DNA from 3 places in the Marinomonas rhizomae genome. Region 3 is predicted to be linked to each of the others. Evidence: predicted binding sites of a transcription regulator. Region 3 holds the regulator's gene; each other region holds the start of a gene.

Region 1 (7,187 bases), 1.8 Mb from region 3:
TTGTTCGTATGCCCTTAAAGAAAGGCACAAAAGTGATGACCATCGACGGTGAAGCAGGCTGCAAAAAAATGCTCGGCAACATCAAAAACCCTGAGCTTGGCTCTATGCGTATACTGCACCTACCCAACTCTTGGAATCACATGCAATCTGACCACTTTATTGTGTTCCGCGTACTGCCGATCTCCGCACAAGAGTCTATGGTGACCACGAAATGGTTCGTGCATAAAGACGCAGTGGAAGGTGAAGATTACGACCCAGATCGACTACGCCAAGTTTGGGATGCCACTAATGATCAAGACAGAATTCTTGGTGAGGAAAACCAATTGGGGATTAACTCCATAGGTTACCAACCGGGCCCATACTCTGAAACATTCGAATTCGGTGTAATGAACTTCCAAGAATGGTACACAGACACCATTCAAAATAACCTGAAAAAATAAGGTCAAAATCGTACTTCAGATCAAACAAAAAAGGCGCCAAATTGGCGCCTTCTTCTATATTACTGCAACAGTAAAATAGCTATTTCTTAATATCATCAAAGAAACGTTTTACACCATCAAACCAGCTTTTTTGCTTAGGAGAATGGTCAGTACCTTCCCCCATGCTATCAGCCAATTCCGTAAACAGCTCTTTTTGGCGAGAAGTAAGATTCACCGGCGTTTCAACAACAGCCTTACAAATCAAGTCCCCTACTGGGCCACCACGAACAGGCTTAACGCCCTTGTTACGTAGACGGAACAATTTACCTGACTGACACTCAGCAGTGACTTTTAGTCGAACACGACCATCTAGCGTCGGTACATCAATTTCGCCACCCAATGCCGCTGTTGTAAAGCTAATAGGCACTTCACAATATAAGTTCGCACCATCGCGCTCAAAAATAGCATGTGGCTTAACAGAGACCTGAACAAACAAATCACCCGCTGGACCACCCTGAGTTCCCGCTTCACCTTCACCTGACAAACGAATACGATCGCCCGTATCTACGCCAGCAGGAATTTTAACATTCAGCGTTTTATATTCTTGAACACGGCCTTGACCATGACAATCTCGGCAAGGATCACTGATCACTTGGCCTGCGCCATGACATTCTGGACAAGCCTGTTGAACAGAGAAAAAGCCTTGTGACATACGTACTTGACCCGCACCACCACAAGTTCCACACGTCTTAGGTGTCGAACCTTTCTTAGCACCAGAACCATCACAAGTCTTACAGTTTACTAAGGTTGGTATGCGGATTTTTTCTTCGCATCCCCAAACCGCTTGTTCAAGATCAAGCTCTAAGGTGTAACGTAAATCGGAGCCGCGACGAGTTCGACTTTGACCGCCACCACCGCCGCCAAAAATATCACCGAATACATCACCAAAAATATCACTAAAACCACCCGCTCCAGCGCCGCCGCCATAGCCACCAGCTTGACCATTTACACCGTCATGACCGAATCGGTCGTAGGCAGCGCGCTTGTCATCAGAAGACAATATTTCATAGGCTTCAGCCAGCTCTTTGAACTTATCAAGTGCTTCTGGGTTGTCTGGGTTCTTATCTGGGTGGTACTTATTCGCTAAAGAACGATAAGCTTTTTTAATGTCTTTCTTATCCGCGTCTTTGGCCACCCCAAGAACGTCGTAATAGTCTCTTTTGCTCATCGCAGGAGTCCCGAATTGAAAAGTCTGAATTAAAAATATGAATTGAAGAGTTTCAAACGAAGGTATGAATCAAAAAACTGAAATTGAAATATATGCCGCTTAAAACTAATCAATTTAAAACAGTTTAAATAGCAAAGCACGGTCTAAAACCGTGCTCGCTATAAACAGCCCCATGATTAATGGGGAAATAAGAGCTTAGCGCTTATTTTTTGTCTTCTTTCACTTCTTCGAATTCCGCGTCTACCGCATCATCCTGAGACTTAGCTTGTTCGCCTTCAGCTGGTTGCTCACCGGCTTCAGCTTCTGCGTACATCTTCTGAGCCAAAGTACCAGATGCTTGAGTCAACGCATTTGTTTTCTCTTCGATCTTCTCTTTGTCGTTAGACGTTAGCGCTTCTTCAAGTTCAGTGATCGCTGTTTCAATCGCTTCTTTCTCTTCCGCTGTTGCTTTATCGCCAGCATCAGTCAAAGTTTTACGAGTAGCGTGAATCATGCCGTCAGCTGTGTTACGAACTTGTACAAGCTCTTCGAACTTACGATCTTCTTCAGCATTCGCTTCAGCGTCTTGAACCATTTTTTCAACTTCTTCATCGCTCAAACCAGAAGACGATTTGATAACGATAGACTGTTCTTTACCAGTCGCCTTGTCTTTCGCAGATACACTCAAGATACCGTTGGCATCGATATCGAAGCTTACTTCGATTTGTGGCACACCACGTGGAGCAGGTGGAATGTCAGCCAAGTCGAAACGACCTAGAGATTTGTTCTGAGACGCTTGCTTACGCTCGCCTTGTAATGCGTGGATTGTTACCGCATTTTGATTGTCTTCTGCTGTCGAGAACGTCTGAGATTTCTTAGTAGGAATCGTCGTGTTTTTCTCGATCAATGCCGTCATTACACCACCCATTGTCTCGATACCTAGAGACAGAGGCGTAACGTCTAGAAGAAGCACGTCTTTAACATCACCAGAAAGTACCGCACCTTGAATAGAAGCACCAATTGCAACAGCTTCGTCAGGGTTCACGTCTTTACGTGGCTCTTTACCGAAGAATTCCGTTACTTTCGCTTGTACTAGTGGCATACGAGTCTGACCACCAACCAAGATAACTTCGTCGATATCAGAAGCAGAAAGGTCTGCATCTTTCAATGCTTGACGGCAAGGCTCAAGAGACTTCATCACAAGCTCTTCAACCAAAGACTCCAACTTAGAACGAGTCAATTTAACGTTCAAGTGTTTAGGGCCCGTTGCGTCAGCAGTGATGTAAGGCAAGTTAACTTCTGTTTGAGAAGAAGAAGACAACTCAACTTTCGCTTTTTCACCCGCTTCTTTCAAACGTTGTAGCGCTAGTGGATCATTGTGTAGATCGATACCAGACGTTTTCTTGAATTCTGCTGCTAGGTATTCGATTACGCGCATATCGAAATCTTCACCACCTAGGAAAGTATCACCGTTTGTAGACAATACTTCGAATTGCTTTTCGCCATCTACGTCAGCAATTTCGATGATAGAGATATCGAACGTACCACCACCAAGGTCATAAACCGCGATAGTAGAATCACCAGAGCTCTTGTCTAGGCCGTAAGCCAAGGCAGCCGCTGTTGGCTCGTTGATAATACGTTTCACTTCAAGACCTGCAATTTTACCCGCATCTTTTGTAGCTTGGCGCTGAGAATCGTTGAAGTAAGCAGGAACCGTAATAACCGCTTCTGTTACTTTCTCGCCTAGATAGTCTTCTGCTGTCTTCTTCATTTTCTTAAGAACTTCAGCAGAAATTTGTGGTGGTGCTTTTTTGTCGCCTTTTACTTCTACCCAAGCGTCACCGTTGTCCGCAGAAATAATTTTGTAAGGCACCATAGAGATGTCTTTTTGAACCACGTCGTCTTTAAACTTACGACCGATCAAACGCTTAACCGCGAACAAAGTATTTGTTGGGTTTGTTACCGCTTGACGCTTAGCAGATTGACCAACCAGAACTTCACCGTCATCAGAAAATGCGACGATAGAAGGTGTGGTGCGATCGCCTTCAGCGTTTTCAATAACGCGAGCTTTTTCGCCATCCAATACGGCAACACAAGAGTTCGTTGTACCTAAGTCAATACCAATGATTCTACCCATGGTTTGTATCTCCAATAAATTCGTTTATGACGATGATAATTCTGTATTTGGGTACGCTTAAAAGTATTTCAAGCGTCCAGTGTCAAAAAAATGACAGTATTTTTAAGCGGCGCTTGAAACCACAACCATTGCTGGGCGCAATAAGCGGCCATTGATTGTGTAACCCTTCTGCACGACATCCATAACGGTGTTTGCTTCTAGTTCAGGGTTTGGCACCATAGTGATCGCTTGATGCAACTCAGGATTGAACGGTTCGCCGTGTGGATCAACCACTTTCACTTCAAAACGAGCCAATGTCTCAAGCAAATCTTTCAACGTCAGTTCTACACCTTCACGAACAGGGTCAGACTCACCTGTGTCTGGCGCAGAAGTTAAAGCGCGCTCAAGATTGTCCGCCACGTTCACAATAGATTTAGCAAACTTTTCTAAACCAAATTTGTGCGCTTTTTCGACATCTTGTTCTGCACGACGACGTACATTTTGTGCATCTGCATGAGCGCGAAGTGCCGCTTCTTTATACTGAGCGACTTCTTCTAACGCTTTTGCAAGTTCATCATTTTCAGTCACTTCTTCTAAAGTCTCTACTTCAGGCTCTAAAAGTTCTTCTACTGATTCGTTTTGCGTTTCGCTTTTCAAATCTTGCTCCGCGTCTAGATTAGGATTTTTTTGCTGCTCACTCATTCTTCAACTCCAAATAACAGAAACAATTCTTTGTCTGTGCAGGTTATATGGGGACAGCTTTTTACCTTTCAACACTATAGCCGTATTAATTTCATGGGAATTTAATTTACTGACAGTACTTGTCAAAAAACAACCAAGTACTGTATAAATAACCATATAAATATATTCTCTCTTTGGAGCACTCTATGCTGACCAGCATCGCTATTTCCAACTTCGCCATTGTTGAATCCCTAGAACTGGAATTCAAAAAAGGCATGACCGTGATCTCAGGTGAAACAGGAGCAGGCAAATCCATTATGGTGGATGCCTTATCGCTTTGTTTAGGTGATCGTACCGATGCTGCCGTTGTAAGACATGGACAAAAAAAAGCCGATATAAGTGCCAGCTTTGATATACAACATTATCCGCACGTCCATAAATGGCTAGAAGAAAGAGATTTAGAGCACGATCAGCACTGCATCTTACGCCGTGTAATCAGCAAAGAAGGTCGCTCCAAAGCGTACATCAATGGCCGCCCTTGCACGTTAAGTGACCTAAAAGACGTCGGTAGCCAACTGGTCGATATCCACGGACAACACGAGCATCAGTCGTTACTTAAAAAGAACGCCCAAAGACAACAGCTAGATGAATATGGCCAACTAACGGAGTTGAGTAAAAAAGTCAGTCTGCAATACTCAACGTGGCGACAACTCAAAGAAGAATTATCAGCTCAGCAAAACCGCTCATCGGAACAAGATGCCAAAATCCAACTTTTGTCTTACCAAGCACAAGAGTTGCAACAGCTTGACCTAAAAGAAGGTGAAATCGAAGCGCTAGAAAACGAACAAGCGTTTTTATCGAACATTGCTGACTCTCAATTTAAAGCCTATCAAGCCAGCGGTATTTTGATTGATAGCGACGAAGGCAATGTCTGCTCTTTATTGCACCAAGCCATTAATAGCGCCAGCCAAATTCGTCCGGCCACCAAAGAACTAGAAAACGCACTAGAAATGATGAATGTGGCATTAATCCAAGCCCAAGAAGCCGCGGACAGCCTGCACCATTACCAAGACACGTTAGAACAAAACCCAGAACGTCTAAGCGATATAGAACAACGTCTTTCTGATATTTACGACACAGCTCGTAAACACAGAACCTTGCCAGAAGGCCTTATCTCCCTTCGTGAAAGTGTCGAAGCGGAATTGAACAGCCTACAAGGCAGTGAAGAAAGCTTAGAGTCACTCAAAGAAAAAGAAGAGCAAGCCTATGAAAAACTCACAGCGCTTGCGACCACATTGACTGAAAAACGCATTATCGCCAAAGACGAATTAGCACAACAAGTCGAAGAGCAAATACATGGATTAGGCATGCCACATGCGCGCTTCTTTATTCAATGCCAACCGCTCAATCAAGTTTCTGCCAATGGTTTTGAAGACATCGAATACATGATCGCATCCAACCCAGGACAACCCGCACAGCCATTGCGCAAAGTTGCCTCAGGCGGTGAATTGTCACGTATTAGTTTAGGCATTCAAGTGGTTACCGCTCATACATCAATTATTCCAACACTGGTATTTGATGAAGTCGACGTGGGCATCAGCGGCGGCATCGCCGAGGTGGTTGGTCGCATGCTGCGCTCTGTTGGCAAACGTGGCCAAGTCTTTTGTGTTACTCACTTGGCGCAAGTGGCGGCCCAAGGCAATCAGCATTTACGCGTCAGCAAACTGGTTGAAGATGAGGCTACCTCGTCTCAAGTAGAGCTACTCAAGGATCAAGATCGCACACAAGAGATTGCACGCCTATTAGGTGGTCTAGAACTCACAGAGCAAACCCTAGCGCACGCACGCGAGATGCTTGGTAACGTCCAACTGCAGTAGCCTCAGCCAGTCATCGAGAAAGAGTAAAAACGAAAAAAGGGCCTAAACTCTGCTATTTAGGCCCTTCTCATTTACATCCTGATGGGATGTAAACGTTTATTTCTTCTTTGGACGCACGTAAAGAATTAAGCTGTGGTCTTCAATATCAAAGCCATGCTCTTCAGCGATTTCATGCTGGCGCTTTTCAATGATTGGATCAACAAATTCAATGACTCTGCCTGTTTCTAGACAAATCATGTGATCGTGATGATCCCCCTTCGCCAATTCAAAAACAGCGGTGCCTGCTTCAAAATGATGACGTTGTACCAAACCTGCAGTTTCAAACTGAGTTAGCACACGGTAAACTGTTGCCAGACCAACATCTTCACCTTGATCAAGCAGAGTGCGATAGACGTCATCAGCACTCATATGGCGGTCGCCCGCACCTTCAAGAATTTGTAAAATTTTAACTCGTGGAAGAGTTACCTTAAGTCCCGCTTTCTTTAGCTCTTGATTTTCGCTAGTCATGAGTCATTCTCTATTCGATCTTGTTGATAATTACTTTATCATTAGCACACCAGAGTAAGGATAATACAAATGAAAAAATCAGTTTTACTATTATGCGCAGCGCTTTCACTCAGCGCATGCAGTTTATTTCCACCACCTTACAAGGTTCCGGTAACACAAGGAAACCTTGTAACGAAAGAACAGCTATCTCAGTTACAAATTGGCATGTCTGAATCTCAGGTAACTTACCTACTGGGTAACCCAATGCTAAGAGACACCTTCAAGCCAAACGAATGGCATTACCTATATACTGCTTTGTACGCCACACCAGAAACCCAAACAAGTGATGTAACCGACCTAGTGCTCACTTTCAAAGATGGCGTTTTAACACAAATCAAAAA
Region 2 (7,187 bases), 1.2 Mb from region 3:
ATAAAAGCGAGATCCTACAGTAACCGAGCTTTCAAATTGTTCGCCCAATACAAATGAGAAACCGCCATAGAAGGAAATGTTTTCTGGTAAAGTGTATTCCATTTCTGCATTAATGATAGACGTGATATTACTATGATTGGTGTCACTGTTTGGTCGTGCTGCGGTCGACTCGAAAGTAATTAGACTCGCAATTTGGTCTTGAGCAGATGCGTGAGCACTAACTAGAACTAAAGTTGCAAGTAGAAGTGATTTCATTGTTTGTCGTCCATTTGGTTTAGTCTATTTAGCATTTGGGAAAGAGATGACTCCCAATTAGACTGTTGTTCTTTTGTTTGATTTAAAGTTTTTTCAATTTCGCTTTTTTCTTCGCTTAGCTCGTAGTTTTGCATTTCTAATTCTGAAATTCGTTTGCGTAGGGAGGAGATTTCTTCTACGGCGTCATTGATGCGTTGTTCTAAGTGGTGTAGTAGTTCGTTATTCATTATATGTGTCCTAAAAAATAAAAATCGCCATTAGTATGTAGGGCGTCATTTTGTAAAAATTACCAAGCAATTACAACATCTTGTTGTTGCACGTTTAGTATGTGAGAGTCAACAACAAGTTCCCCAACAGAAAAGTTGGGTTGTACTTGCTTGATTGTAACACTGATATTGGCGTTATTCAGCTGAGTTTGAGCTGATTGTAACTGGTTGAAAACCTCGTAGCGACGATAAACATTGAATTTATCGCCTTGTTTAATTCCTGCCAGCGACCCTGCTGATATATGTATTCTATTACCTTCAGTGCGAAAAATATTTGCAATAAAAGGCTGGCACCTGAGTTGCTCGCTGGTATCTAACGCACTTTCTTTTAATGCTTGTTCTACAACTTTACCATAATGTACAGTCCAAAACTTCGCGCTTCCAAAACCGATTCGTGCATGATCAGTCACATCCCAGTTGCCTACTTCACTATAACGGTGCTCGAACAATAGTGCACCACTAAATCCATCATATATATAGATATCGACCACAAAATTTCTTTCTTTATCAATTCCTTCATCTAATAAGTCTTTTACGTTCTTGTCGTCTGGATATCTTAGGTATGATTCTCCAATATCTCTAATAACCCCACTCATTATATACTGGACTCCAAGCTGTTCACTGATTCTAGTGACATTTGTCAGTGAGCCATCGTAGTTGGTAGATGAAGGGGCATTGATAAGGTCTGGGTAGATGGCAATATTGGTTGCTGTTAGGGCTCTTAGGTAGCCTTTTTTATTTATTTCGTTAGCTAAATCTTTTGGTAATTCTCTGGAAATATTACTTAGTTCACCCAATCTAGCTTGCTGTGGAACTTGTAATTCGAAACCAGTAATGCCAATGGTTTTTTTGTAGTAATTGGTTGGGCCTGTGCTGCATTGTGAATCAGGAGTAACGTCTACACGAGCAATAACAGTAAGGAAGTCTCCATCTTGTTCTTCGGAAATAATCCGGGCTTGCTGTACACGGCCAGAGCTCCTAATTTCCAAATTTGACTCTAATTCGCCATTATAAAGCTCATCTTTAACATTAACTCTGGAACTAGACTCAAGAACCGCTTGTTTAATCGCTTGTTGAGTTGCTCTGTAGCGAGCATCGGCAATATCGTTGTCATAAATGACGGCTTCACCTTTTGCATCAACGCTTCTTGCATAAGCGGTACAGCACAGAAGAATGCTTAACGTAGCAGCGAGTAATCGAATTAAGACAAACATTGTTTACTCAATGCTATAAAAGTTGGTCGTCGGAGTGGCGTTTTCAACATTAATGGCGCGGTATCCTGGTTGAATTCTGCAGTTTGGATCAGATTGGATGTTTGAAGAGCTTAAGCACTGGCGGAAGTTCTCTTGTAAGGCCATCTCTACAACAGTTTCGAATGTACCGTCTTCGTGCTCGCGCTGAGAGACAACTTTCGCTCCCACTAGGTAGGCATCAACATAGGTTCTTAATTCATCGTTTTGCATGACCATGTTACTCAAGGAGCTTGAACCATCAATTTTTAAACCATAAACACGCTCTGATAGGTTTCGATATGCGTCTAGCATAGAGCTGCGTAGTGTCATAATGCGCGCCTGAGATTTGGTTAGGCGTTTATTTGTCATCATTGCGGCATAGCCTGTAGCTGTCACAATGACGGGTTCTTGTTTAATAACGGCAATGCTGTTGTTGGCATTTAAAGCGCCGCTTTGCAAAGTACCGTTCTGTGGTTGTGTATAACGACCAGAACCATTGCCAACTATGTTGCCATTACAAGGTGCGACGGTTGTACAAGTTGTGCCGGCGGCGCTTTGTTGACCGAGGTTTTGACAACCCGCTAGGGTGATGGCACCTATGGCTATAAAAAATATTCGAAGTGATAGTGTCATGGTGGTGCCCTTGTATGGAAGTCCTTACATTAATATCCTGAGTCTAGTAGCCACTAAATTTAAATGGTGTGCTTTTCAACTAAGCGATGAATCGCTTCAGGTGTAACTATTCGTAGTTTGTTCAAAAAAGCTTTATTTTTCAATATGCCTAATCCGATGGACAAAATGTAAACCATTTTGCTCTACAGCGTCCATGTTTGGGGGCTTAAAAAAGCACTTTTTCTTTGATTTTTGTAATAAAACTGTTCTTTTCATGTGTTTTTTAAGATTTGCTTAATTATTTTACGGTCTGTAGGTTTTTTCTAGAAGTGTCTTTACAATTTTTATAGGGGATGAAGGTCTTTTTGAAATGGTATAAACTGTTTTTTTATACAGTGCTTTTCGGGTGTTACATTGCAGAATCGTAAGATTATTCATATCGATGCTGATTGTTTTTACGCAGCGATAGAGATGCGCGACGACCCTGGTCTGCGTGATGTTCCTATTGCAATTGGTGGCCCTGAAAGTGGTCGAAGTGTGTTGTCGACCGCTAACTACGCGGCTCGTGTTTTTGGTGTGCGTTCTGCTATGCCAACGTCAGTCGCTAAGCGACTTTGTCCTGCATTGTTAGTGATACCTGGAAATATGAATAAATATCGAATTGCCTCAGAGCAAATGCACGCCATTTTTCGTGATTTTACCGATGTTATTGAGCCTTTATCATTGGATGAAGCTTATTTGGATGTAACGAATACAACGGACTTTCAAGGTAGTGCAACACGAATAGCAGAAGAAATTCGTTCACGAATATCCAAAGAAGTAGGGATTACTGTATCGGCTGGCGTGGCGACAAACAAATTTATTGCGAAAGTGGCGAGTGATTGGGATAAGCCAGATGGTTTGACTGTGGTTACACCAGCAAAGCAGTTTGAATTTGTTTCTAATGTCCCTGTTAAGTTTATTTCTGGTATTGGTCGCGTAGCGCAAGAAAAATTAGCCGCATTGGGAGTCTTTAAATGCTCTGATTTGCAGGCTTTGGACTTTTCGGTTTTGCAGAAAAGCTTTGGTAGTATGGCATTTCGGTTATCGCAGTTTGCCCTTGGGATTGATGACCGACCAGTAACTGTTTCTCGTGAAAGGAAAAGTGTTTCTGTGGAGCATACGTTTTCAAAAGACTTACTTGATCTTCCGGCCTGTCAGGCTGTTTTGCCTCTTTTGCTTGCAGATTTAAAAAAACGGATGACAGGAAGAAACTTTGAGTCACAGCTAAGTAAATATTATCTTAAAGTGAAATTTGACGATTTTAAGCAAACCACGATTGAGCAGCCAATTAAGGCTAAATTGTCAGATGAGGTGTTTTCACAACTTTTGCAGCAGGCGTATTCTCGCTCTCGGCGTCCAGTTCGTTTGATTGGTGTAGGGTATCGATTATCGCCACCAGAACCACATCAGTTGAATTTACCTTTTGTTTAAAAATGTAAATTCCAACCAATTTTGCAGCTTCTAACTATACTGAAGAATGAATAATTCGGAGGTGCTCATTATGTTGAAACAACAGAGTAAGTTTGATTATACAAATTTAAGTATGCCTGACCCTTTGTCGCATAGGTTGCGTTTTGAAGTGGAGCAAACATTGAGTTGTTTGTATGCAGATGCTTCTTTGGTCGATCAAATGGATGAATTGTATCTCCCTTTTTCTAGTTGGCTAAGTCAAAAAGCGCATTCTGGGAAAGGGCCTTTAGTTGTTGGTGTTGGTGGTGCTCAAGGGTGTGGGAAAACCACATTTTGTAGTGTTATTAGTCGAATATTAAAGAAGGGGTTTGACCTGAACAGTATTGTAATCAGTTTGGACGACTTATATAGCACTCGGCAAGATCGGATGAAGTTTGCCAATCAAACAACCCCAATGTTTTCTGTACGAGGTGTGCCTGGAACTCATGATGTCGACTTTGCTCTTTCTCTTTTTGAGCGCTTGAAAAACCTTAAAGATGGGGAGGTGATGAAGTTTCCTCGTTTTGATAAGTCGATTGATGACCGAAAAGCGGTTCATTTATGGCAAGAGGTTCAGGGTCCTGTTGATATTGTTTTATTTGAAGGTTGGTGTGTTGGTGCGCCGCCAATGGTTGAAGGCTTGGGTCAAGCATTGAATGAGCTTGAGGCGGAAATGGATGCCGATGGTTTGTGGCGTAATAAAGTGAATCAACTCTTAAAAGAGGATTATAAGTCGTTATTTTCACAAATTGATCTGATGGCTTGGATGCAGGCTCCAGACTACAACGTTGTCTATCATTGGCGTAATAAACAAGAGCGGGTTTTAGAAAACCATCTTCATGATATTCATGGTGTCCTACTAGATACCATTGATTTGAAAGTAATGTCTTCAGAAGAGTTGAAACGATTCATGCAATATTACGAAAGGCTGACGCGACACATGTTAGCTGTGATGCCAAGTAAGGCGGATGTGCTATTTAAGTTAAATGAAAAACAGGAAGTAATGGAAATGCGCTTCCCAGTTGAGCACTAAGCCTTAACGTCAAAAGTTTGTTTATAAAGCGAGTGTAGTAGATTCAATGTGTCGAGTGATAAACGTCAATATGATAGGCTATGGCGAATTGCGATAGCCTATTTTTTTTGGAGTGTTGAAAATGACTGAATTATTGCCCTCTGTTTTAGTGGAAACAAACGAGCAGCCTGATGCCGCTATTATTTGGTTGCATGGCCTTGGATCAGATGGTCATGATTTCGAGTCTTTGGTTCCAGCTTTATCTTTATTGCCAACATTGAAAGTGCGTTTTGTTTTTCCTCATGCTCCACGTCGTCCTGTTACAGTCAATGGTGGTATGGAAATGCGTGCTTGGTATGATATCTATGAGATGACGTTAGAGCGTAAAGTCGATATGGAAAATATCGAAGAATCATGCCTGCAAGTTGAGCGGTTAATACAAGATCAAATTGATAAAGGCATTGCTGCAAATCGAATTGTTTTGGCGGGTTTTTCACAGGGTGGGGTGATCGCATACCACACAGCTTTACGCACTAAGCATGTGTTGGCGGGTATTCTTGAGCTATCAACTTATTTAGTTAATGGTGATGAAGTGCCTGAAGCCGATGCTTGTCCTAATGGCCAAACACCGATTCTTATCCATCATGGCTCGCAAGATCCAGTAGTTGCTCCTGTGTTGGCGACTCAAGCAAGGGATCTTTTGATGTCTAAGGGCTATTCTGTCGCTTATCAATCTTACGAAATGCCTCATTCTGTGTGTCCTGAGCAGGTGCAGGATATTTCTCACTGGTTAAACACTCGATTGGCATAACTGTTATCAGAGTCGGTGAGATTCTCTTGTCTTATTTAAGGAGCTTTTGTGTCGGGAAACTATGAGGAATGGCTGGATTTTGCGAAAAATCTAGCGATACATGCAGGCCAGATGATAGTGGATGCGCGAGAGAATTCAACCTTCGTGCGCGATTACAAAATGGATCATGAGCTGGTTACTTCGACGGATATTGCGGTTGATCAATACATTTGTAGCCACATCCTTGAGCGCTATCCTTCGCACTGTATTTTGTCAGAAGAGTCTTCGCCGCATCTGGATCTTAGCGGTATTGGTGATGATGTTCCGGTTTGGGTGATTGATCCGATAGATGGAACGGTGAATTTTGCACATGGGCATCATCATGTGGCGGTTTCAATTGGCCTTTATATTGGCGATCAGCGAATTTTAGGCGTGGTGAATGCTCCGTTTTTAGAGGAGTGTTTTTGGGCTGTGAAAGGTTCGGGTGCTTTTTGTAATGGGAAGCCGCTGGCGGTTTCGGGTGCTCAAGAGCTAAGAAGTGCATTGGTTGCCACAGGGTTTCCTTATCAAAAAACGGCACTTTCGCCTATCATTGAACGAGTGTCGCGTATTTTGCATCACTGCCAAGATGTTCGTCGTAATGGTTCTGCCGCTTTGGATTTATGCTGGGTTGCTGCAGGTCGTTTAGATGCGTATTTTGAAAGCGTAAAACCTTGGGATATGGCTGCTGGGGCTTTAATAGCGGAAGAGGCGGGTGCCAAAGTTGGGTATTATCTATCTAGCGCATCTTCTTGGCCCAACGTGGTTAATGGAGAAGGGCTTTTGGTATCAACCCCTCAATTGTATGACGATCTTTTGGCGCTTGTTGATCTTGATTTATAACGTATTTACTTCTGCTTGATTGGAATTATTATGTCTTTTACTGCATTTATGTTGGTTTTGCTCGGCTGTGTTGGCGTGATTGCCGTTTCACTTTGGTTTATTCGCCATCAGCTAAAATTAAATAAAGCACGAGAAGAAAAAATTCGTGCTGGAGAGGACCGCTTTTTTGAAGAGCGGCAAAAAAGAATCGATAGCATTCGGGTTCTGTTAAAAACAGTGGGGACCGAGGAGTTAAACTGGATTGAAGCCAGTATTCGAATAAAAAATCTATTGGATCAGTTAAGCGAGGATTTATCTGAACATGAGGATATTTCCGCGTTTTATATTATTACTGAGAAAACTCTGCATATTCCTACTCACGAGCAATGGGGGGATTTGCCTAAGCCTGCAAAAATGAAATTTCGTCTTGAAATGGATGGTTATGAAGTGGAATATGCCGAACATTTGCAACGCGCTAGAACTTCATTGATGGCTTATGACTTTAAGTAATGTTAGTTCAGTTGCTCGTTTCTATCAGTTTTTTATTTTTGTTGTTAGTTTTACTTGTGTTGTTTTTTATTCGTCATCAATCAAAAGTACCCTATTATAGATTGACACAAGAGCAATGTGTGACCTTGCTTCAAAAAGCGATTCAAGGTGTTCTACCA
Region 3 (7,187 bases):
AGCGCATGGATTTACGTATGCATGCTCGAAAACTTGGCCTTACTGTTCAGCTTACATCAATTGACCTTCCTGACAAGTGGGATAAATCATTGATTCGTCAAAAAACAGTCGCTTACTCTTTTTATCGTTTGAAACCCGTTACTTCCTTGCCTGATTGTATTTGGCTGTTGCCTTATGAAGTATGGAAATATAATGCCTTGGTTGACGGCTGGTGGTCTAGTAAATTATTTATACTGACGGCTGATGCTAAAAAAGTGTTGGAAAAGCATGGCGCATTACTGGCTGGGATTAAAGTAACGCAGGGAAGTGTCTCTATATATTGGGATGAGTCGGGTGATGAAGAAACTCTGGATGAATTGTCGTCATTAATTTATTCATTGGTAGAGGTGAAAAGCGTCACAGCTTAGCGTCACGCTCTACGATCTGAAGTTTATAGGTAAGTGTTAAGAGCTCTTAGGCAGTTCCAAGTTTTTAATTAACTCGGTTAATGCTTCTTCCGGATTCTCGCTTGCCTCCATGGCGGCAATGGTTGGCGACAGAATTTCTTTCATTCGATCGGTGATGAAGTTTTTTAACGTGTTTTTTTCTGGGCGTTCTGTTGCATCTGATTTAAGGTGTGACAAGATGACGCCATAAAGCGTTTGGGCGACGCGCATGTCCCCACCAGCAAAGTTTTTATTCGCTTGAACCACTTGGCGATTTAGCTGAATCCATAGATTGAGCCAGCGAAGATATTCATAACAGGCTTGATAATGGGTGTTACTAATACGTCCTTTACGACGTAAATAGAGCAACATTTTAGCGAGTTTGGTAAGGCGTTCTTTATAGTTACTTTTTTCTTGAAAGCTAAATGCTTCGGGCTCTGGATTGAATGGAATAGGGTCGTTGTTTCTGTTTTCTTCGGCAGTTGCAATGCGAACTTCAATTTTTTCAGGGTCATCGGAATATTGCAGAAGCTCTCGAAGTGTGTCTAGATAGAAATCATAAAGCACTTCAGTAGCAATGGTATCGGTATTAATATCTTTTAAACCGCGAATATGTTGTTCAACGCGATCTGCGCGATTTGATAATTGCAATTGTTTTACACGACGTTCGGTGATTTCTTTTTCTTTTTGGTGGGCACGTGATCCAATGACCACTGACAAAAGTACAATGATGATCAAGAATGCAATTGTTAATATTTGAAGAGTAGCCATGATTGTCCTTAAGCAACGAATTCAGTATGTTAAATAAGAAATACTAAGTTCAGCAAGATTTAATGTGTGAAACAATACAGGGATCCCTTGTCATATAAAAGATGTTTACTTAATATCAGCGCCCCTAGAGATTAAACTTCGTGCAACGTGGATTTGCAGACCTACTTTATTAAAAGGCTTACACAGTTCAATGGGAAAATCACTGGTTATCGTGGAATCGCCAGCAAAGGCGAAAACCATCAATAAATACCTAGGTAACGACTTTGTTGTCAAATCGAGTGTGGGACACATTCGTGACTTACCATCAGGTACAACTGCCACCTCTACGCCTCAAGAGCGTGCAAAGCAGGCTGCTTTGACGCGCAAAATGAGCCCGGAAGAAAAACTTGAGTACAAAAGTAGCAAAGCGCGTAAACAGTTAATTTCTAGAATGGGAGTTGACCCAGAGAGTAACTGGAAGGCTCACTATGAAATTTTGCCCGGCAAAGAAAAAGTTGTCGATGAGCTAAAGCGTTTGGCGAAAAATGCAGACACCATCTATCTCGCAACCGATTTGGATAGAGAGGGAGAGGCCATTGCGTGGCATTTGCGTGAAGCAATTGGTGGTGATGATACTCGCTATAAGCGAGTAGTTTTTAACGAGATCACCAAAAAAGCCATCAAGGCAGCCTTTGAAACGCCGTCAGAACTAGACATGGACCGAGTCAATGCTCAACAAGCTCGTCGTTTCTTAGATCGAGTGGTTGGCTTTATGGTATCGCCGTTGCTTTGGTCTAAAGTAGCAAGAGGGTTGTCTGCCGGACGAGTTCAGTCCGTTGCAGTGCGTTTAATCGTTGAGCGTGAAAAAGAGATTCGTGCATTTGTTCCTGATGAATTTTGGGAATTGGATGCCATGCTTGCTACGCCTTCAAAAGACGTTATTAAGTTTGAAGCGGCAAAATATCAAGACAAAGAATATCGTCCTGTTAACAAGGCTCAATCGGATGAGCATGTTGCTCGTTTAAATGATGCAAAATACCTCGTTAGCAGCCGAGAAGATAAACCAACCAGCAGTAAACCTTCTGCGCCGTTTATCACCTCTACGTTACAGCAGGCAGCAAGTACGCGCTTGGGCTATGGTGTTAAGAAGACCATGATGCTTGCTCAGCGTCTGTATGAAGGTGGTTACATTACCTATATGCGTACTGACTCGACAAACTTAAGTGTTGATGCGGTAGAGGCGTTGAGAGGCTATATTCTTTCTAACTTTGGTGAAGCATATCTGCCAGCAGATCCTATCCGCTACAGCAGCAAAGAAGGTGCGCAAGAGGCTCACGAAGCCATTCGACCTTCTGATGTAAATGTACGTGTTGATGACTTGCTTGGTATGGAAAAAGACGCTCATCGTTTATACGACTTGATCCGCAGTCAATTTATGGCGTGTCAAATGACGCCAGCGGAATACACGTCGACGACTATCACAGTCACTACAGGCGAATACGAATTCAAGGCGAAAGGTCGTATCTTACGCTTTGATGGTTACACTCGTGCCATGCAGACAGTCGCTAAAAAAGGCGAAGATAACATCTTGCCAGATGTTGGTCAGGGTGAATATCTCGATCTTAAAGAGTTGCTACCTGAACAGCATTTTACTAAACCTGTAGCGCGTTTTAGTGAAGCAAGTTTGGTGAAAGAGCTCGAAAAGCGTGGAATTGGTCGTCCATCAACTTACGCATCTATTATTTCTACGATTCAAGATCGTGGCTATGTGCGTGTTGAAAATCGTCGTTTTTATGCTGAAAAAATGGGTGATATTGTTACTGAACGTTTGGTTGATAGCTTTAATTCTTTGATGAATTTCAGCTTTACGGCTCAAATGGAAGAGCAGTTAGATGACATTGCTGAAGGTCATAAAGATTGGATTAAAACGCTTAATGCATTTTATAAAGATTTTAGTTCTGTGCTTGCTAAAGCGGAATCGCCAGATGGCGGTATGATGCCAAATGAGCCGACTCCAACGGATATTGAATGCCCGACATGCTCTAGACCTATGCAGATTCGTACAGCTAGTACTGGTGTGTTTATGTCTTGTTCTGGTTATGTATTGCCGCCAAAAGAGCGTTGTAAAGCAACCATAAACCTGACCCGTGGTGATGAAGCAATAGCGGTCGATGATGAAGAAGGCGAGTCTAAAGCGCTGATCAATAAACATCGTTGTAAGATTTGCGGATCCGCTATGGACAGTTACTTAATGGATGAGCGCCGTAAGCTTCATGTGTGTGGTAACAACCCAGCTTGTTCTGGTTATGAAGTTGAGCATGGTGTTTTCAAGATTAAAGGCTATGACGGTCCTACGCTTGAATGCGATAAATGTGAATCAGAAATGCAGCTTAAAACAGGCCGCTTTGGTAAATACTTTGGCTGTACAAACGAGGAGTGCAAAAACACTCGTAAGCTGCTGAAAAGTGGTGAAGCTGCGCCGCCGAAGATGGATCCTGTGCCAATGCCTGACCTTGCTTGTCAGAAAGTGGAAGATCACTATGTGCTTCGTGATGGTGCGACGGGCTTATTCCTTGCTGCTAGTCAGTTCCCTCGCAAGCGGGAAACAAGAGCGCCTATGGTAAAAGAGCTGCTTCCTTATATGGATCAAATCGACCCGAAATACCATTTCTTTGCCAAAGCACCAGTAAAGGATTCCGAAGGTCGTCCAGCCATCATTCGTTATAGCCGTAAGACGAAAGAGCAATACGTCATGACGGAGAACGATGAGGGTAAACCAACAGGCTGGAAAGCATTTTATGTTGGTTCTAAATGGGTTGTTGAGGAAGGTAAGAAAAAATGAGTGGTGCCAGTTTAGCCAGCGTAACCAATCAAAAACTGGACACGGCAAGGCGTTTTATTAAGCAGAGTCAAGACACTGATGAAGTGTGGTTGAAAGTCGGGCTAGAAAGCTCGGCTATTTTCCAGTTGAGAAGTGCTCTTAACGGCTTGTTAAAAGAAGTAACCGCTGCTTATTCTTTATCTGGATCCTTGGACGTTGCTAAGCTGCTGGCAGAGTCTGAAAACAAGCAAATCGTTGTTCCTGTATTGGCTGAGTTGGCTGATTTGCTAGCACATAGTAATTCTTGGTGCTATCAATTGGATCTGGCGTATTTGGTTCAGTTCGAGTGTCGTGCGTCTATATCATCAGCGGTTCAAAGCGACAACCTGATAGGGCGTGGAAGTGATGCGGGAGCTTCCGTGAGTTTATATTTAGCCAAGTTGGTTGAATTAGTATTACGTTTTAGAGAAGAGTCGTCAGAGTATTAAATATGAAAGAATCCTACCTAGAAATTGTTGAGCTAGATAACGGCGATATCGTGCTGCGTCCAGCCAGTGAAGATGGTGAGGAAACCGTTCCATTAGCAACATTGCAAATATCGGATGATACTCGGTCTTATCTAAAGGATCGTTATTTTGAATTAGCGAAATGTATGTTTCATGCAGGCATTGATTTTGTTTATTCGGATGATTCGTTTTATGACGATGACTCGGAATATCTTGATGATGAAGATTTTCGTCCTAAAATTTTGCACTGAATAAGCGACCCTAAATCAGCTGTAATGAAACTGATTGATGCAATATAGGTTCAAATAAAAAAGCGAAGCAGAAGCTTCGCTTTTTTATTTATCTAGTGTTGAAGCGAATGGGAGTATTCAAAGTCCTTGGCGAATGACACCTACCGATAGGCCTTCAATTGCAAACTCTTCGCTTTCAAGGTCAACAAGGATGTCGCTGAACTCTTCGTTTTCAGGAATGAGCCTAACGATACTGCCTTTCTGCTCGAAACGCTTAACGGTTACTTCGTCACCAATACGAGCAACCACAATTTGTCCATTGCGCACGGTGGTGGTTTTGTGAACGGCTAAGAGATCACCTTCCATTATGCCAATATCTTTCATGCTAGTGCCTGATACAGACAAGAAGTAATCCGCTTGCGGAGAAAACATACTCGCTGGAATGTTTACATGCGAAGCAATGTTTTCCTGAGCCAAAATAGGGTAACCTGCAGCGACTTTGCCTATGACAGGTAAGCCAAGGTCGTCAACGGGCTCATCATTTGATGCGCGATCGACTAAGCGTATTCCTCTAGATGCGCCAGAAAGCATCTCTATAGCGCCTTTTTTGCATAGGGCTTTTAGGTGCTCTTCGGCTGCATTTGGGGATTTAAACCCAAGCCGGCGTGCTATTTCTGCTCTAGTCGGTGGAAAACCTGTTTCACTTATAAATTCGCGAATGGTTTCTAGTACGTCAGATTGTCTTTTGGTTAATTTAATCATAGGTTATCTGGTTGTTTATACAGTTACTGTTATTATATACAGCATTCCTAACTATACTCAATGATATAAATGCTTTCAGACGAACTAAAAAAACAGATTCAACTTGCATACCGAGCATCTTTGGATGCGAAGTCCCATAAACCAAGGGCTGGACAGCGCCAGATGATTGGTGCAATCGCTCGAACCTTGGGCAACATTAGACAAGGTTCTGAGGGCGAACGCCTTGAAGAGAAGCATGTTGCCGTAATTGAGGCGGGTACGGGTACGGGTAAAACCCTGTCGTATTGTCTTGCCGCAATACCAATTGCTAAGGCACGTGGCCTCAAATTAATTATTTCTACTGCGACAGTTGCACTCCAAGAGCAGATTTTACATAAAGAATTACCAGACTTGCTTGAGCATACTGAACTCTCGTTCAAGTACACGCTTGCTAAAGGCCGAGGCCGCTATCTTTGCTTGAATAACCTCGAAGGTTTTTTAGGATCAGAAGAGCTGGCCATGGAGGATATGTTTGCGGGCCTATTTGAACAGCACCTTCACTCAGATGACGTTAATACTGTTCTTTATCAAGAAATGGATGCCGCTTTGTCAAAAGGTGAATGGGATGGTGATAAAGATAACTGGTCTGGCATTGTTCGAGACCAGGATTGGCGACGTTTAACAACCGATCATCAGCAGTGTACTAATCGAAATTGCGCTAATTATTCCGCTTGTCCGTTTTTTAAAGCGCGCGCTGAGATTGAAGTCGCGGATGTGATTGTAGCTAACCATGATTTGGTGTTGGCAGACTTGTCATTGGGTGGTGGTGCGATTCTTACCCCACCAAAAGAAACTATCTACGTTTTTGATGAGGGGCATCATCTTCCTGATAAGGCTATTGGACATTTCCGTCATGAAGTTCGTTTACAACAAAGTATTACTTGGTTACGTCAACTGGAGAAAAATCTAGTTAACTTAAAGCAGGAGTTAACCGATGATGTCAGTTTGACTGGCCAGCTTTTGTTAAAAATCCCACAGCAAATACAAAGTATTGTTAACTTTATCCAATATGCGCAACAAGGCTTGGCTCCTTATATTCAGGGGTTGGGTTTGGATCAAGAAAACAATCAACATCGGTTTGAATTTGGTCAGGTGCCAGATGAATTGCGCCAGTTGGCTTATAGCCTACAAACGTCCTATCAAAAACTATTTAACAATATAGAAAGTATTCAAGACGAGTGTAAAAAAACGAAGCAAAATGAAGGCATGGGAGTGACGCCTGAAACGGCGGAAACTTGGCAGCCTATTTTGGGTGTTGTTATGGGGCGTCTGGAGCAATGTGTTGGCTTGTGGCGACTTTACTCAACAGTAGATGATCAGAATTTCCCGCCAAATGCTCGCTGGTTAGTTTTGTCCGGTCAAGGAATGGAACAAGATATTGAACTGGGCGCATCTCCAATACTTGCAGCCAATACCTTAAGGCAGCAGCTTTGGGACAAATGCTTTGGTGCTGTAGTGACCTCGGCAACGTTGACAGCGCTAAATCAATTTCATCGTTTTAATATGCGCTCAGGCGTACCGCGGGAAAGCGAATATCTGCGTGTCATAAGCCCGTTTAATTTCCAAGAAAATGGTCTTTTGGTGGTGCCGAATATGGAGCATGAGCCAAACCGAGTAGAACAGCATACTGCCGAGATTGTTGCTTACTTAAATG

What was found. The regulator LexA, encoded in region 3, represses DNA repair genes until DNA is damaged. The targets are predictions, from matches to a motif close to TACTGTNTANNTANACAGTA.
Region 1: recN (DNA repair protein RecN) is a predicted target of LexA. The motif match lies at 4,583-4,602, and genes of this name have one in related genera.
Region 2: dinB (DNA polymerase IV) is a predicted target of LexA. The motif match lies at 2,744-2,763, and genes of this name have one in related genera.

The regions. Positions count from the first base shown of each region.
Region 1 covers NZ_CP073343.1:3,830,087-3,837,273, forward strand. The annotation lists gene KDW99_RS18010 (aromatic ring-hydroxylating oxygenase subunit alpha) at 1-440, shown strand, start outside; gene dnaJ (molecular chaperone DnaJ) at 520-1,647, opposite strand; gene dnaK (molecular chaperone DnaK) at 1,850-3,763, opposite strand; gene grpE (nucleotide exchange factor GrpE) at 3,866-4,444, opposite strand; gene recN (DNA repair protein RecN) at 4,630-6,300, shown strand; gene fur (ferric iron uptake transcriptional regulator) at 6,397-6,807, opposite strand; gene KDW99_RS18040 (outer membrane protein assembly factor BamE) at 6,877-7,187, shown strand, end outside.
Region 2 covers NZ_CP073343.1:817,795-824,981, forward strand. The annotation lists gene KDW99_RS03745 (hypothetical protein) at 1-255, opposite strand, end outside; gene KDW99_RS03750 (cell division protein ZapB) at 252-482, opposite strand; gene KDW99_RS03755 (flagellar assembly protein T N-terminal domain-containing protein) at 542-1,735, opposite strand; gene KDW99_RS03760 (LPP20 family lipoprotein) at 1,739-2,386, opposite strand; gene dinB (DNA polymerase IV) at 2,780-3,838, shown strand; gene KDW99_RS03770 (hypothetical protein) at 3,909-4,889, shown strand; gene KDW99_RS03775 (alpha/beta hydrolase) at 5,011-5,679, shown strand; gene KDW99_RS03780 (inositol monophosphatase family protein) at 5,728-6,540, shown strand; gene KDW99_RS03785 (DUF2489 domain-containing protein) at 6,571-7,029, shown strand; gene KDW99_RS03790 (hypothetical protein) at 7,149-7,187, shown strand, end outside.
Region 3 covers NZ_CP073343.1:2,027,656-2,034,842, forward strand. The annotation lists gene KDW99_RS09595 (hypothetical protein) at 1-407, shown strand, start outside; gene KDW99_RS09600 (DNA topoisomerase I) at 444-1,196, opposite strand; gene topA (type I DNA topoisomerase) at 1,387-4,017, shown strand; gene KDW99_RS09610 (DUF6586 family protein) at 4,014-4,484, shown strand; gene KDW99_RS09615 (hypothetical protein) at 4,487-4,753, shown strand; gene lexA (transcriptional repressor LexA) at 4,871-5,494, opposite strand; gene dinG (ATP-dependent DNA helicase DinG) at 5,564-7,187, shown strand, end outside.